2 regions of the Rhodococcus sp. PSi06 genome follow, and region 1 is predicted to be linked to the other one. Evidence: predicted binding sites of a transcription regulator. Region 1 holds the regulator's gene; the other holds the start of a gene.

Region 1 (6,110 bases):
GGCGGCGCGACATCGTCGTCGACGACGACGCACTGTTCGACTTCTACGATGCGCGTATAGCCCCGGAGGCGGTGTCGGCTCGGCACTTCGACACGTGGTGGAAGAAGGCCCGTCGAGCGGACCCTGCCCTGTTGGACTTCACCACGGACACCGTGGTCAACTCCGACGCGGCCTCGGTGCTCACCGGTGCATATCCCGACGCATGGCGCCAGGGTGAGATCCAGTTCCCGTTGACCTACCAGTTCGAGCCGGGTACGGCCGCCGACGGCGTCACCGCACGAATTCCGATCGCGCTGCTTGCGCAGGTGCAGCCGGTGGGATTCGATTGGTTGGTTCCGGGGATGCGCGCGGAGTTGGTGACGGCATTGATCAAGACACTCCCGAAAGCATTGCGTCGTAACGTTGTCCCTGCTCCCGACTTCGCTGCCGCCGCGCTGGCGGTCATGAAGCCGCGCGCCGAAACTCTGGTGACTGCCCTGGCTCGCGAGCTGTCGAGGGCCGCCCAGTGCCACATCACCGCGAAGGATTTCGACACTGCGGCGCTGCCCGAGCATCTGAAGATGACATTTGCCGCCGTAGACCCGTCCGGAAAGGTGTTGGGCAGCAACAAGGATCTGACCGTTCTGCGCACCAGCTTGTCCGGCGAAGTCGGTCGTCAGGTTGCCAGTGCGGTCGGCGACGCGGAGCGCGCACCTACTCTCGCATGGACTTCCGGCACTTTGGGCCGCCTGGAGCCGACGGTCACCCGTGATGTGGGCGGACAGAAGGTCACCGGATACCCGGCGTTGGTGCCGGAAGGCCCGGGAGTTGCGGTTCGAGTCCTGAGTACCCCCGCCCAACAGCGAGCAGCGATGCGCTCCGGAACACGGACGCTACTGCTGTCGACGGCACCGAAAGGTACCAAAGCTCTGCTGGCCGGTCTGCCCACTGCGGAACGCCTTGCGCTCGGCCAGAATCCGTATGGGGGTGTCGATGCCCTCCTCGAGGAATGCCGAGTTCTCGCGGTCGAGGAAGCAATGGACGCGCACGGCGGTCCGGTTCGAGATCCGGAGGCGTTCGAGACACTGCGGGCATCGGTCAATGCCGAGGTTCCCCAGCGCACCGCCGCAGTGCTGGCCCTTGTGCGCCCCGTATTGACGGCCGCTCTTGCGGTATCGGGTCGACTACAGGCGGCATCGGGTGAGCCTGCCGAGGATGTGCGCGAACAGCTCGAGGGGTTGATCTTTCGGGGCTTCATCACCGAGTTCGGTTCTCGCAGACTGGCGGACCTGCCGCGATATCTCGCCGCAGCGGCCAAGAGGTTGGCCGCGCTTCCGAGCAGCGCAGGCCGGGATGCTGCTGCGATGGATGTACTCGACCGCGTCTACGCCTCGTACGGAAGGCTGCTGGATTCGCTCCCGGAGAGCCGAAAGAACAGCGCAGGCGTGCAGGAGCTGTTCTGGATGATCGAAGAATTGCGGGTAGGGCTGTTCGCGCAAGGAATTCGCACTGCATATCCGGTCTCGGAGAAGCGCATCGAGAAGGCGATCTCCGATCAGGCCCGCTGACGCGCTGGGCTGTCAGTCGACGTCGGCCGACTCTCGGTGCTTGCGCAGCTCACGTATTTCCTTCTCGAAATCCTCGGCCGAGCTAAAGGAACGATAGACGGAGGCGAATCGCAGATACGCGACCTCGTCCAGGTCACGTAGCGGACCCAGAATGGCCAGTCCCACTTCGTTGCTGGGAATTTCGGCGGAACCGGCAGCGCGGATGGCATCTTCCACCTGCTGAGCGAGCAGGTTAAGTGCGTCGTTGTCGACATCCCTGCCCTGGCAGGCTCTACGTACTCCCTTGACGACCTTTTCACGGCTGAACGGTTCGGTGACCCCGCTGCGCTTCACGACGGCCAGCACTGCAGCCTCGACCGTGGTGAATCGTCGACCACACTCGGGGCATGAGCGACGCCGCCGAATTGCTTGCCCCTCGTCCATTTCACGCGAATCGACCACGCGTGAGTCGGGGTGCCTGCAGAACGGGCAATGCATGTGGGAGCCTCCGTCGTAGCCGATGCACCGACGTCGAACATTCGTGTCGGGGCAGTCAGTCGAGGATACTCAGTCATTCTGCGTGCACTGGGGCCGGTGGTCATCTGCCGGGCGCGTACTCGACCACAGCTCCATCGTGAACCTCGACCACACCGGCAGGCTGTCCCGCATCGGGTGTTGCGGCTCGCACGTTCGCGATTCCGATCAGGCCACCGGCGACGACGACGACTGCCAGCATCCACAGCACCAGCGATCGCATCCGCACCGGCTGACCGGCGAAGTGCGCCGAGGTCTCGTCGAAGGCGCGATCGGCGGCCTCGCGGTCGGTGACGTCGGTCCAGGACGGCTCCAGAACCGGCAGGCACGCTGACGTCTGTGCTCCGTGCGTCTCGAGAGAACTCCGCGTCTGGAGAGAAGTCCGCGTCGCGGGGGAATTGCGCAGCGCGGGACGAGCACGTCGACGACGCTCGACGCCAGTGGACCGGGTACGGACACCTACGGTGGTGGGGCGATCGGTGGTGATGGTCATCGGAACCTCGTCTTCGCTCGTTGGATCGCTTTTTCGATCAGGCGTTCGATGGACGCTTGTTCGAAGTTCTATCACGAGCCTCCGACAAAGTCTGTAGAAAACGCGACACGAGTCGAACAGATGTTTGATTCAACAGCTGATACACGCTAGATTCGTGTCAGAAACCACACGCCACACGAGTCGACACCATCAACTCCAGTCCGCGCAGAATTCATCACGCAGACCGGATCCAGGACATCAGCAGGAGGCCGACAGCATGAAGGACCAGACCTCGACGAGGTCGACCACGGGTTCCAAGACGACGGGTTCGAAGACGCCGGGTTCCGCGACCACCAAGGCCGCGGCCGCGAAGCCCGCCGCGGAGCCGACGCCCAAGGCCATGGAAGTCGGCACCGACATCAGCGCCGGCCTGACGGAGCGACAGCGGAAGGTACTCGAGGTCATTCGGGCTTCGGTGACCGAGCGCGGTTACCCGCCCAGCATTCGTGAGATCGGGGACGCCGTCGGCCTGACGTCCACGTCGTCCGTTGCTCATCAGCTCCGCACCCTGGAGCGGAAGGGATTCCTGCGGCGCGACGCCAATCGCCCCCGCGCGGTCGACGTTCGCGGTCTCGACGAGGTGCAGGCAGATCAGGCTGCCGCTGCGGTCGACGGTTCGTCCGAGGATCAGGATCGCCTGCCGACTCCGACGTTCGTACCGGTGCTGGGGCGGATCGCCGCCGGTGGACCGATCCTCGCCGAGGAAGCCGTCGAGGATGTGTTCCCGCTCCCCCGCGAGTTGGTCGGTCAGGGTTCGCTGTTCCTGCTGAGGGTCGTCGGTGAATCGATGATCGATGCAGCGATCTGCGACGGTGACTGGGTCGTCGTTCGCCAGCAGTCCGTGGCAGACAACGGAGACATCGTGGCCGCGATGATCGACGGTGAGGCCACCGTCAAGACGTTCAAGCGGTCGAAGGGTGAGGTGTGGTTGCTGCCGCACAACCCACTGTTCGAGCCGATTCCTGGTAACAATGCCGCCATCCTCGGCAAGGTAGTCACCGTGATGCGCAAGCTGTAGGAATTGCTTCGGCAGTGACACGGGAAGGGCCGCAGCACATGTGCTGCGGCCCTTGCCGTGTCGAGCGTCTACCGATCGGAGGTTCGGACGAATCAGAGGTTCAGTCCGCGACCGATGATCTCCTTCATGATCTCGGTGGTGCCGCCGTAGATCGTCTGGACGCGAGAGTCCATGTAGGCCTTGGCGATCGGGTATTCCTTCATGTAGCCGTAGCCGCCGTGCAACTGCAGGCACCGGTCGATCAGCTTGACCTGATTCTCGGTGGTCCACCACTTCGCCATCGCGGCTTCCTGGACTGTCAACTTGCCTTCGTTGAGCAGTTCGATGAACTTGTCCACCATGATTCGAGTGGCGGTGGTTTCGGTGGCCAACTCCGCCAACACGAATCGGGTGTTCTGGAACTTGCCGATCGACTTCCCGAACGCCTTGCGGTCGCGGCAGTACTGGATGGTCATGTCCAGTGCCGATTCCATGGCCGCTGCTGCAACCACGGCGATCGAGAGGCGTTCCTGGGGAAGGTTCTGCATGAGGTAGATGAAGCCCATGCCCTCTTCACCGAGCAGGTTGGCGGCGGGCACGCGAACGTCGGTGAAGCTGAGTTCGGCGGTGTCCTGGGCCTTCATGCCGATCTTGTCGAGGTTGCGTCCCCGCTCGAAACCGGGCATGTCGCGCTCCACTACCAGCAGGCTGAAGCCCTGGGCACCCTTCTCGGGGTCGGTGCACGCTACGACGATGATCAGATCGGCGTTGATCCCGTTGGTGATGAACGTCTTCGATCCGTTCAGGACCCAGTCGTCGCCGTCGCGCACGGCCTTGGTCTTGATGCCCTGCAGATCGCTTCCGGTGCCCGGCTCGGTCATGGCGATCGCGGTGATCAGCTCACCCGAGCAGAATCCGGGGAGCCAACGCTGCTTCTGCTCGTCGTTGGCCAGTTCGATGAAGTACGGCGCGACGACGTCGTTGTGCAGCGTGAAGCCGATGCCGCTGTAGCCGCCGCGGGTGGTTTCCTCGGTCACGATGGCGTTGTAGCGGAAGTCCTTGACGCCGCCGCCGCCGAACTCCTCCGGTGCGGCAGTTCCGAGGAAGCCCTGCTTGCCGGCCTCTACCCAGACACCGCGGTCGACGATGTTCTGCTCTTCCCACTTGGCATGGTTGGGCGCTACGTGCTGTTCGAGAAACTTCCGGTACGACTCCCGGAACAGCTCGTGCTCGGGCTCGAAAAGTGTGCGGTCCACGCAGATCTCCTTGTTCGATGCGCACCGTCGTCGACCACGAGAAAGGGGTGTCACAGCGCGGTCGTCGGTGCGACTGACGTCACCGTTCAACAGTACGTTCGCGGTATACCGGGGGTCGATGACCAAAACGTGCGCGATCCGTGACCGCCCCCGCTAAGTCCGCCGGTTCGCGGTGCTTCTCGCGAGCGCCGAGACGATCGGATAGCCGAGCAGGATGCCGAGCGAACCCCACGCGATCCCGCCCAGTTCGACCGATCCGACCGACAGCGTGAGGTCGCCGATGCCCGCGACGAGCGCCGCGGCGACGACGATCAGGTTGACCGGATCGGCAAAGTCGACCTTGGCGTCGGTCCAGATCCGAACGCCCAGCAGCCCGATGAGTCCGTACAGGACCAGGGTCGCTCCCCCGATGACGCCGTCGGGGACGGTGAAGATCAGGGCACCGAACTTGGGAGAGAACGCCAGCACTATCGCGGTGGCAGCGGCGACCCAGTACGCGGCCGTCGAATAGACGCGCGTGGCTGCCATGACGCCGATGTTCTCTGCGTACGTGGTGGTGCCCGAGCCACCGGCGGCTCCGGCCAGAGTGGTCGCCAACCCGTCGGCGATCAGCGCGTCCCCGGCCACGTCGTCGAGGTTCTTGCCGGTCATCGCGGCGACAGCCTTGACGTGTCCGACGTTCTCGGCGACGAGGACGATCACCACCGGCAGTGCCACCAGGATCACCGACAGCTCGAACGACGGTCCACGGAACTCCGGCAGGCCGATCCAGCTCGCCGCGCTCAGAGCGTCGAGGCGCGGTTGCGCGATTCCGCCGGTGACGGCGGCGAACACCCAGCCCACGACGACACCGAGCAGAATCCCGAGCCTGCCCAGCAGCCCCGGTCCTACGGCAGTGGCCAGCAGAATGGCAACCAGCGTCACTGCGGCGATCAAGGGCTGCGCCTCGAACGATGTTGTTGCAGCCGGGGCCAGATTGAGCCCGATCAACACCACCACTGCACCGGTCACCACCGGAGGCATCGCTGCGTCGAGCACACGCCGACCGGCGAACTTCACCACGAAGCCGATGGCCGCCAGCACGACACCGACGCACAGGACGGCACCGAGTTGCGCGGCTGGGCCGTTGGCCTGGGTGGCACCGAGCGGAGCCAGGAATGCGAAGGACGACCCGAGGTAGCTGGGCACCCGACCGCGGGTGATGATCAGGAACAGCACCGTTCCGATGCCCGAGAACAGCAGTGTCGTCGACACCGGGAAGCCGG
Region 2 (6,110 bases), on a different contig from region 1:
GTCTCGGGCTTTCTGAAGTAACTGTTGGACAATCTCTTCCAGCCCCGCACCGTGTTCTCGGTGCGGGGCTGGAGTGTTTTTGCTCGGGCTTAGGCGATGTGGGGGCCGGCGCGGGCGTGGGATTGGCGGGGTTGTCGGTACGGGTCGACGGTGGCCGGGGGTACGAACCAGGGGTGGTTGTCGGCGGCGATGAAGACTTCCCAGTCGGAGTGGTGGATGAGTCGGTGGTGGAACCCGCAGAGCAGAACCAGATTGTTAATATCGGTGGGGCCGCCGTCGGTCCAGTGCCAGATGTGGTGGCCTTCGGTCCAGGCGGCGGGTTTGCCGCAGCCGGGGAAGGCGCACCCGTGATCGCGGGCTGTGAGGGCGCGTTTCTGTTTCGCGGTGACGGTGCGGGCGGTGCGGGCGAGGTTCAGTGGGTTGCCGTTCTCGTCCATGACGATCGCGGTGAGGACACAGTCGCAGGCGAGTTGGCGGGAGGTGTTGCGGGAGAGTGGTCCCATCCAGGGCAGCCACCCTACGGTGGTGCCGTCGCCGAACAGGTCGCGATATGCGCCACGATCCGCAGTCACTGAACTGGCCTCGTTGCCGGATTCTGCTGCAGCGCGTGTGGTTTCGTCGTCGGTGATGTCGTCGCTGCTCTGGCCGGCCAGGTTCTGGAGGTCCTGCAAGCGGATGTGCAGGTTGACGTGCGGTTTTTCTCCGCCTTCGGTGGGGCGGTTACTGGAGGCGAGGTAGCGGTCGAGGATGTGCCCGAAGGCGTCGGCGCGTCGCCGTGCGGGACTGCGTTCGTCGGGGGTGCCGTCGGCGGCTGGGCGGGGTTCGGTCAACGGCGAGAGTGCGGTGAGCAGCTTTTCTCCGGTGATCGCATCGAAATCCATTTTCGCCACGAGACGTCCGTTGAGGGTTTTCGAGGCGAAGAGTTCGTTGCGGTCGGTGTCTTCCGGTGGTGGCTTGTTGCCGCCGAATCTGTCGGTGAGGTTGGTGATGGCTTCGCGAATGCGGTCGGTGCGGGCTTCGGGTCCGGTGGCGGCGGCGATCATCGCTGCGCGGGCCATGTCGCGGCCTTCTTGCGGGAGGAGTTTGGGTGGGGTTTCGGCGAAGGCGAGGATGAGGGCGGCGTGATCGACGGTCATGACGCCGGTGTTCACCGCGTCGGCGATGTCGGGGAAGTTCTTCAACCCGCGGGCGAGGGCCAGGATCTTGTTCGCTTTGCTCGGGGTGAGGAGGGTGGTGGAGGTCAGCCAGCCTGCGGGTCCGGGGAAGCCGAGCTTCTCGCGGCTCACGCGGGTGTCGATTTCAGCGACGAGGGCGATGCGTCGGGCTTCCAACAACTGAATCTGGTGGGAGACCGCGGCAGCGTCGGCGAGCAGTTCTGCTTCGCTCAGTTGCCAGATCTCGGTGGTCATGGAAGTAAGTGTATCGAACGTGCGTTCGACTGGCAATGATGGTGCAATCGAAAACTATTGCCCTGCACAAGTATTCGCGAAGGTAAACCTGTCGGTACCCCGTGTTAGGTCCCTGGGCTCAGCGCTCCAGGCTCCGTCGGGATCCAACGAAAACTCGACCTGGGAGACGTACCGTCGCGGCGAAGTAAGGATCAGAATTACGTCGCGGGCTCGAGCTGACATCTGTCGGAGGCGTCGTTCAGCTCGCAGATGGCGCGCCGTAGTACCGCCTCACCGTGCGCCGCTACGAAAGAAAGCCAGTGATGGTCGACGTCAACGGATCACACCGACTGCTGTCGAGTCTTTCGCAACCACCACAATCCGGCGATGGGTAGGACAACCGGAATGAAGACGTATCCGGATCCGAAGTGCGACCACACCGTCGGCTCCGGGAAGTCCTGGGGCTGGATGTAGCTGAGGGTGCCGATTGCGATGACTCCGACGAGTTCGATGATGCAGGAGACCGTCACCACTCGTCGCGAGGCTTCTGTTGCCCGTGCCAGTCCGACCGTCGCGATGATGTAGACCACCGCTGCGAAGGCCGAGAGCAGGAACGCGACCGGGGCGTTGTCGAACCTCGTGGTGAGCTGCACGATCGAACGCGAGGTCGCGGCAACCGCGAACACGGCGTAGACGGCGATGAGGAAGCGCCCGAAGCCGGTGCGAGTGGCTTGTTGCAGTTTGTCAGGCATATCCGGCCCAAATCTGGCTCAGGCGCAACACCATGGCTGCGAGGGTGAGGACGGCGACGAGCAGTACCGCTGTGCCGCCACGGGAGCGGTCGCCCAGGGACCACCACGTTCCCAACGGAAGCAGGAACAGCAATCCGACGAGATACGAGCCGAACGTCAATCGGTGAATCTCGCGATCGGAGGTGAACATCATCACGAACCCGATGACGGCCTGCAGTGCCACCACGCCTTCGGTGGCCGCGATTGTCCAGAACAGTGCACGGTCGGCCTTGTTCTTCAGCAGAACGGGCTTGTTGGCGGCGAGCTTCACGAGCACCCAGATCCCCACTACCAGGGACAACGCGTACAACAAGCCGGTGACGGCGCCGATCATCGAGTTCCTCGTCATGCTGCGGTGGGTGGATGGATCTGCTTCCACAGTAGCCGCGTAACGCCACGTCAACACTGTGAGGCCCTCGAAACACGACGTTGTTCCGAGCGTGACCAGTCGGAAATCGACGAGGCCTGTACTTGTCACATGGCCGCAGAGGATCTGCTCTCTCGCCGGACATGACGCTTTTCTCGTGTGGCCATCGGTGTCCACCGCAACTCAGCCCGCTCTGCGAACCTCAGGAGACGCACGTGTCAGATCTCGACCAGACCATCGCCGAGAACATCAAGAAGTCCCTCGAGGAGATTCCGCATCCCTCACTTCCCAAGGGCAGCAACATCTACGGTTCCACCAAGATCTTCCCCGACTACAAGGCAGAGAACGGCGAGAGCTACTTCACGTTGGTGCACGGCATCGCACACGAGTCGTCGGTATCGTTCGTTGCGGTGCTTCAGGCCACCCGCGCTCTGCGCAAGGGATTCGAGTCGGCCATGTACTTCTACGGTCCCGGCGCGATCAATTGCCTTGCCACCCGCGGCTTCCCGACCACCGGCGACTCCGGATTCCCAGGTGAACAGAACATCAACGACTCCCTCGCGACGTTCATTGCCGAGGGCGGCACCGTGTTCTGTTGCCGCTTCGGTTTGGCCCTGCACGGAGGTCGCGAAGAAGACCTCATCGAGGGTGTCATCCCGGCTCACCCCTTGGACGTGCAGGACGCGTTGATCCACTACGCGCGCAAGGGTGCCATCATCAATTCGACCTACATGGTCTAGGAGACGGTTCTATGTCCATCTCTACACGCGTGGACCTGGCGTTGCTCGGCATTCGAGGAGCGACGCCGGTGTCCAGAACTGCCGGTGCCGGCCCGAGTGACGATGGACATGTCCGCATCGATGGTCTCGGCGCTGCCATCCCACGTAACCCGCTCAGTCCGTACGTCCTCGAAGAGGGTCGGGTTCTGTTCGACGGCAACGATATCGGACTCGACGTTCAGGCTGTCGATCGCCCGAAGTTCTACGACCTCTCCACCGCCGACGGCATCGCGTACGAGAAGATTGCCAAGCTGCACGGCACCAGTGTTCTGGCCACGACCGTCGTACAGACGTGCATCCGCTACGACGCTGATCAACGGTGCCGCTTCTGTTCCATCGAAGCGTCTCTGGAGGCGGGCGACACCATTGCTGTCAAGACCCCGGCACAACTGGCCGAGGTGGCCGAGGCGGCGGTACGGCTGGACGGGGTCACCCAGATGGTCATGACGACGGGCACTTCGGCCGCGAAGGATCGCGGTGCCCGTCACCTGGCCCGATGTGTGAAAGCCATCAAGGCCGTGGTTCCGGAGCTACCGATTCAGGTGCAGTGCGAACCGCCCGGCGACCTGCAGACCATCCAGGACCTGTACGACGCCGGAGCCGAATCCATCGGTATCCACGTCGAATCACTCGACGACGACGTACGTGGCAGATGGATGCCGGGCAAGGCCTCGGTATCGATGGACGAGTACCGCGCGGCATGGAAAGAAGCAGTCCGCGTCTTCGGACGCAATCAGGTATCGACGTACATCCTGGTCGGTCTCGGTGAGGATCCCGACGAATTGGTTTCGGGCGCAGCCGAACTGATCGAGATGGGTGTGTATCCGTTCGTGGTTCCGTTTCGGCCGCTCGCGGGCACGTTGGCGGTCGATGTCGATCGGGCGACGGCACCCACTCCCGACGTCCTCGAAAGCGTCACCCGACGCGTCGCCAAGGAACTACAAGCGGCGGCAATGCTCGGATCCGAGCAGAAGGCAGGCTGCGCGGCCTGCGGTGCGTGCAGCGTTCTGCAGAATGCGGGAGGCTGACATGTACGGGTTGGATGCGCAGGATCTTGCCGGATTATCAGGCGCTGCAATCAGTGTCGTGGAGTCCGAATACTTGGTTCAACCGTGCGAGAGCCCGGCCCAACTGAGCGCGTACCGGGCTATGCGTAGAGAGACGTTCGTCGCCGAACAGGGCTTGTTCACCGGTACCGATCACGACGACATCGATGACGATCCCCGCACGGTCGTTCTCGTCGCCACCGACCGGGACGGCACCGTGCTCGGCGGAGTACGGCTGGCACCCTGCACGGCAACGGATCTCGGATGGTGGGCCGGCAGCCGACTGGTGGTCGCCTCGTCAGCCCGCACATCCGGAGTGGGGCCGGCGCTGGTTCGTGCGGCTTGCGCGCATGCCGAGAGTCGGGGCGTGCTGCGTTTCGATGCGACGGTGCAGCAGCGTCACGAGCCACTGTTCACCCGACTCGGCTGGATCAGGCGCGGAGACGTGAAGGTCGCCGACACTCCACACGTGGCGATGTACTGGCCCATCGACCGAATCGAACGGCTGGTGTCGTCGACCAAGGCGATGCTCGCCGGTGTTCTCGCGCCCCTGAAAGCGCAGCCACTGGGGCTCGGTGTCAAAGGCTTTCGAGGCGACGACGGAGTGCCGGTACCGGGAAGCGACATGATCGCAGCCTGTGATGCGATCATTCCCTCGATGGTCGACCGCGATCCGGAATGGGCCGGCTGGTGTGCGGCACTGGTCAACCTCAACGACCTGTCGGCGATGGGTGCCGACGCAGTCGGCATGCTCGATTCCGTCGGAGCACCCACGCAGTCTCGACTGACCCGCATCATCCGCGGTCTCGCCAATGCGTCCGTGGCGTGGCAGGTTCCGGTGCTTGGAGGCCATACTCAGGCCGGGGTTCCGTCGTCGCTGTCGGTCACCGCGCTGGGTCGCACGACCGACCCGGTTCCCGCGGGCGGCGGCAGCGTCGGCGATCGGTTGACACTGACCGCAGACGTCGAAGGCGGTTGGCGTCGTGGATATCAGGGTCAGCAATGGGATTCGACGTCACGACGCAATTCCGCCGAATTGGCGGTGATGGCATCGTTCGTCGCCCGAACCGCTCCCAAGGCCGCCAAGGACATCTCGATGGCCGGCTTGGCGGGCACTACCGGGATGCTGGCCGAGGCCAGCGGAACCGGTGCCGTATTGGACATCTCCTCGATCCCGAAGCCCGACTCGGCATCGATGGGTGAATGGATCACGTGTTTTCCCGGGTTCGCGATGATCACCGTGGACCGTCCCGGTGCACCGACTGCACCGTCCGGACCTGCACTGTCCGCAGAATGCGGAGAGCTCACGAACATTCCGGGCGTCGCCTTGCGATGGCCCGATGGAATCACCACTCGCGCGGTCACCTCCACTGTGACCGGATTGGGAGAAGCATGAACGACATCACGATCTCCGTGGCCGCAGCCGAATTCGGCCGCGACATGGAACAGGGATACGCCACTATCGCCGCCCTACTCGAGGAATCGCGTAATCGGGGTAGTCAACTGCTGGTGCTACCGGAAGCGTGCCTGGGCGGGTACTTGCCCAGCCTCGGCGGCGGCGACGAGACCGAGGAATCGCGACAGCGCCGGTTGAAGGCACTGCCGCCGGCCCTGGAACTCGACGGACCGGAGGTCAAGCGCGTCATCGACATGGCAGGCGATACCGTCGTGACGTTCGGGTTCTGCGAGAAGGACGGCGACACCCGTTACAACGCCGCAGTGACCGTCGACGGCAGCGG

What was found. The regulator LexA, encoded in region 1, represses DNA repair genes until DNA is damaged. The targets are predictions, from matches to a motif close to CGAACANNTGTTCG.
Region 2: ACFI9K_RS20150 (HNH endonuclease signature motif containing protein) is a predicted target of LexA. The motif match lies at 1,424-1,437, and genes of this name have one in related genera.

Annotation. Positions count from the first base shown of each region.
Region 1 is NZ_JBHNYO010000005.1:264,513-270,622, reverse strand. Features, by position in the region: gene hrpA (ATP-dependent RNA helicase HrpA) at 1-1,547, shown strand, start outside; gene nrdR (transcriptional regulator NrdR) at 1,560-2,024, opposite strand; gene ACFI9K_RS09395 (hypothetical protein) at 2,125-2,553, opposite strand; gene lexA (transcriptional repressor LexA) at 2,933-3,610, shown strand; gene ACFI9K_RS09385 (acyl-CoA dehydrogenase family protein) at 3,703-4,845, opposite strand; gene ACFI9K_RS09380 (uracil-xanthine permease family protein) at 4,999-6,110, opposite strand, start outside.
Region 2 is NZ_JBHNYO010000016.1:44,299-50,408, reverse strand. Features, by position in the region: gene ACFI9K_RS20150 (HNH endonuclease signature motif containing protein) at 90-1,409, opposite strand; gene ACFI9K_RS20145 (hypothetical protein) at 1,730-2,140, opposite strand; gene ACFI9K_RS20140 (hypothetical protein) at 2,133-2,528, opposite strand; gene ACFI9K_RS20135 (MSMEG_0572/Sll0783 family nitrogen starvation response protein) at 2,762-3,286, shown strand; gene ACFI9K_RS20130 (MSMEG_0568 family radical SAM protein) at 3,298-4,353, shown strand; gene ACFI9K_RS20125 (MSMEG_0567/sll0787 family protein) at 4,355-5,767, shown strand; gene ACFI9K_RS20120 (carbon-nitrogen hydrolase family protein) at 5,764-6,110, shown strand, end outside.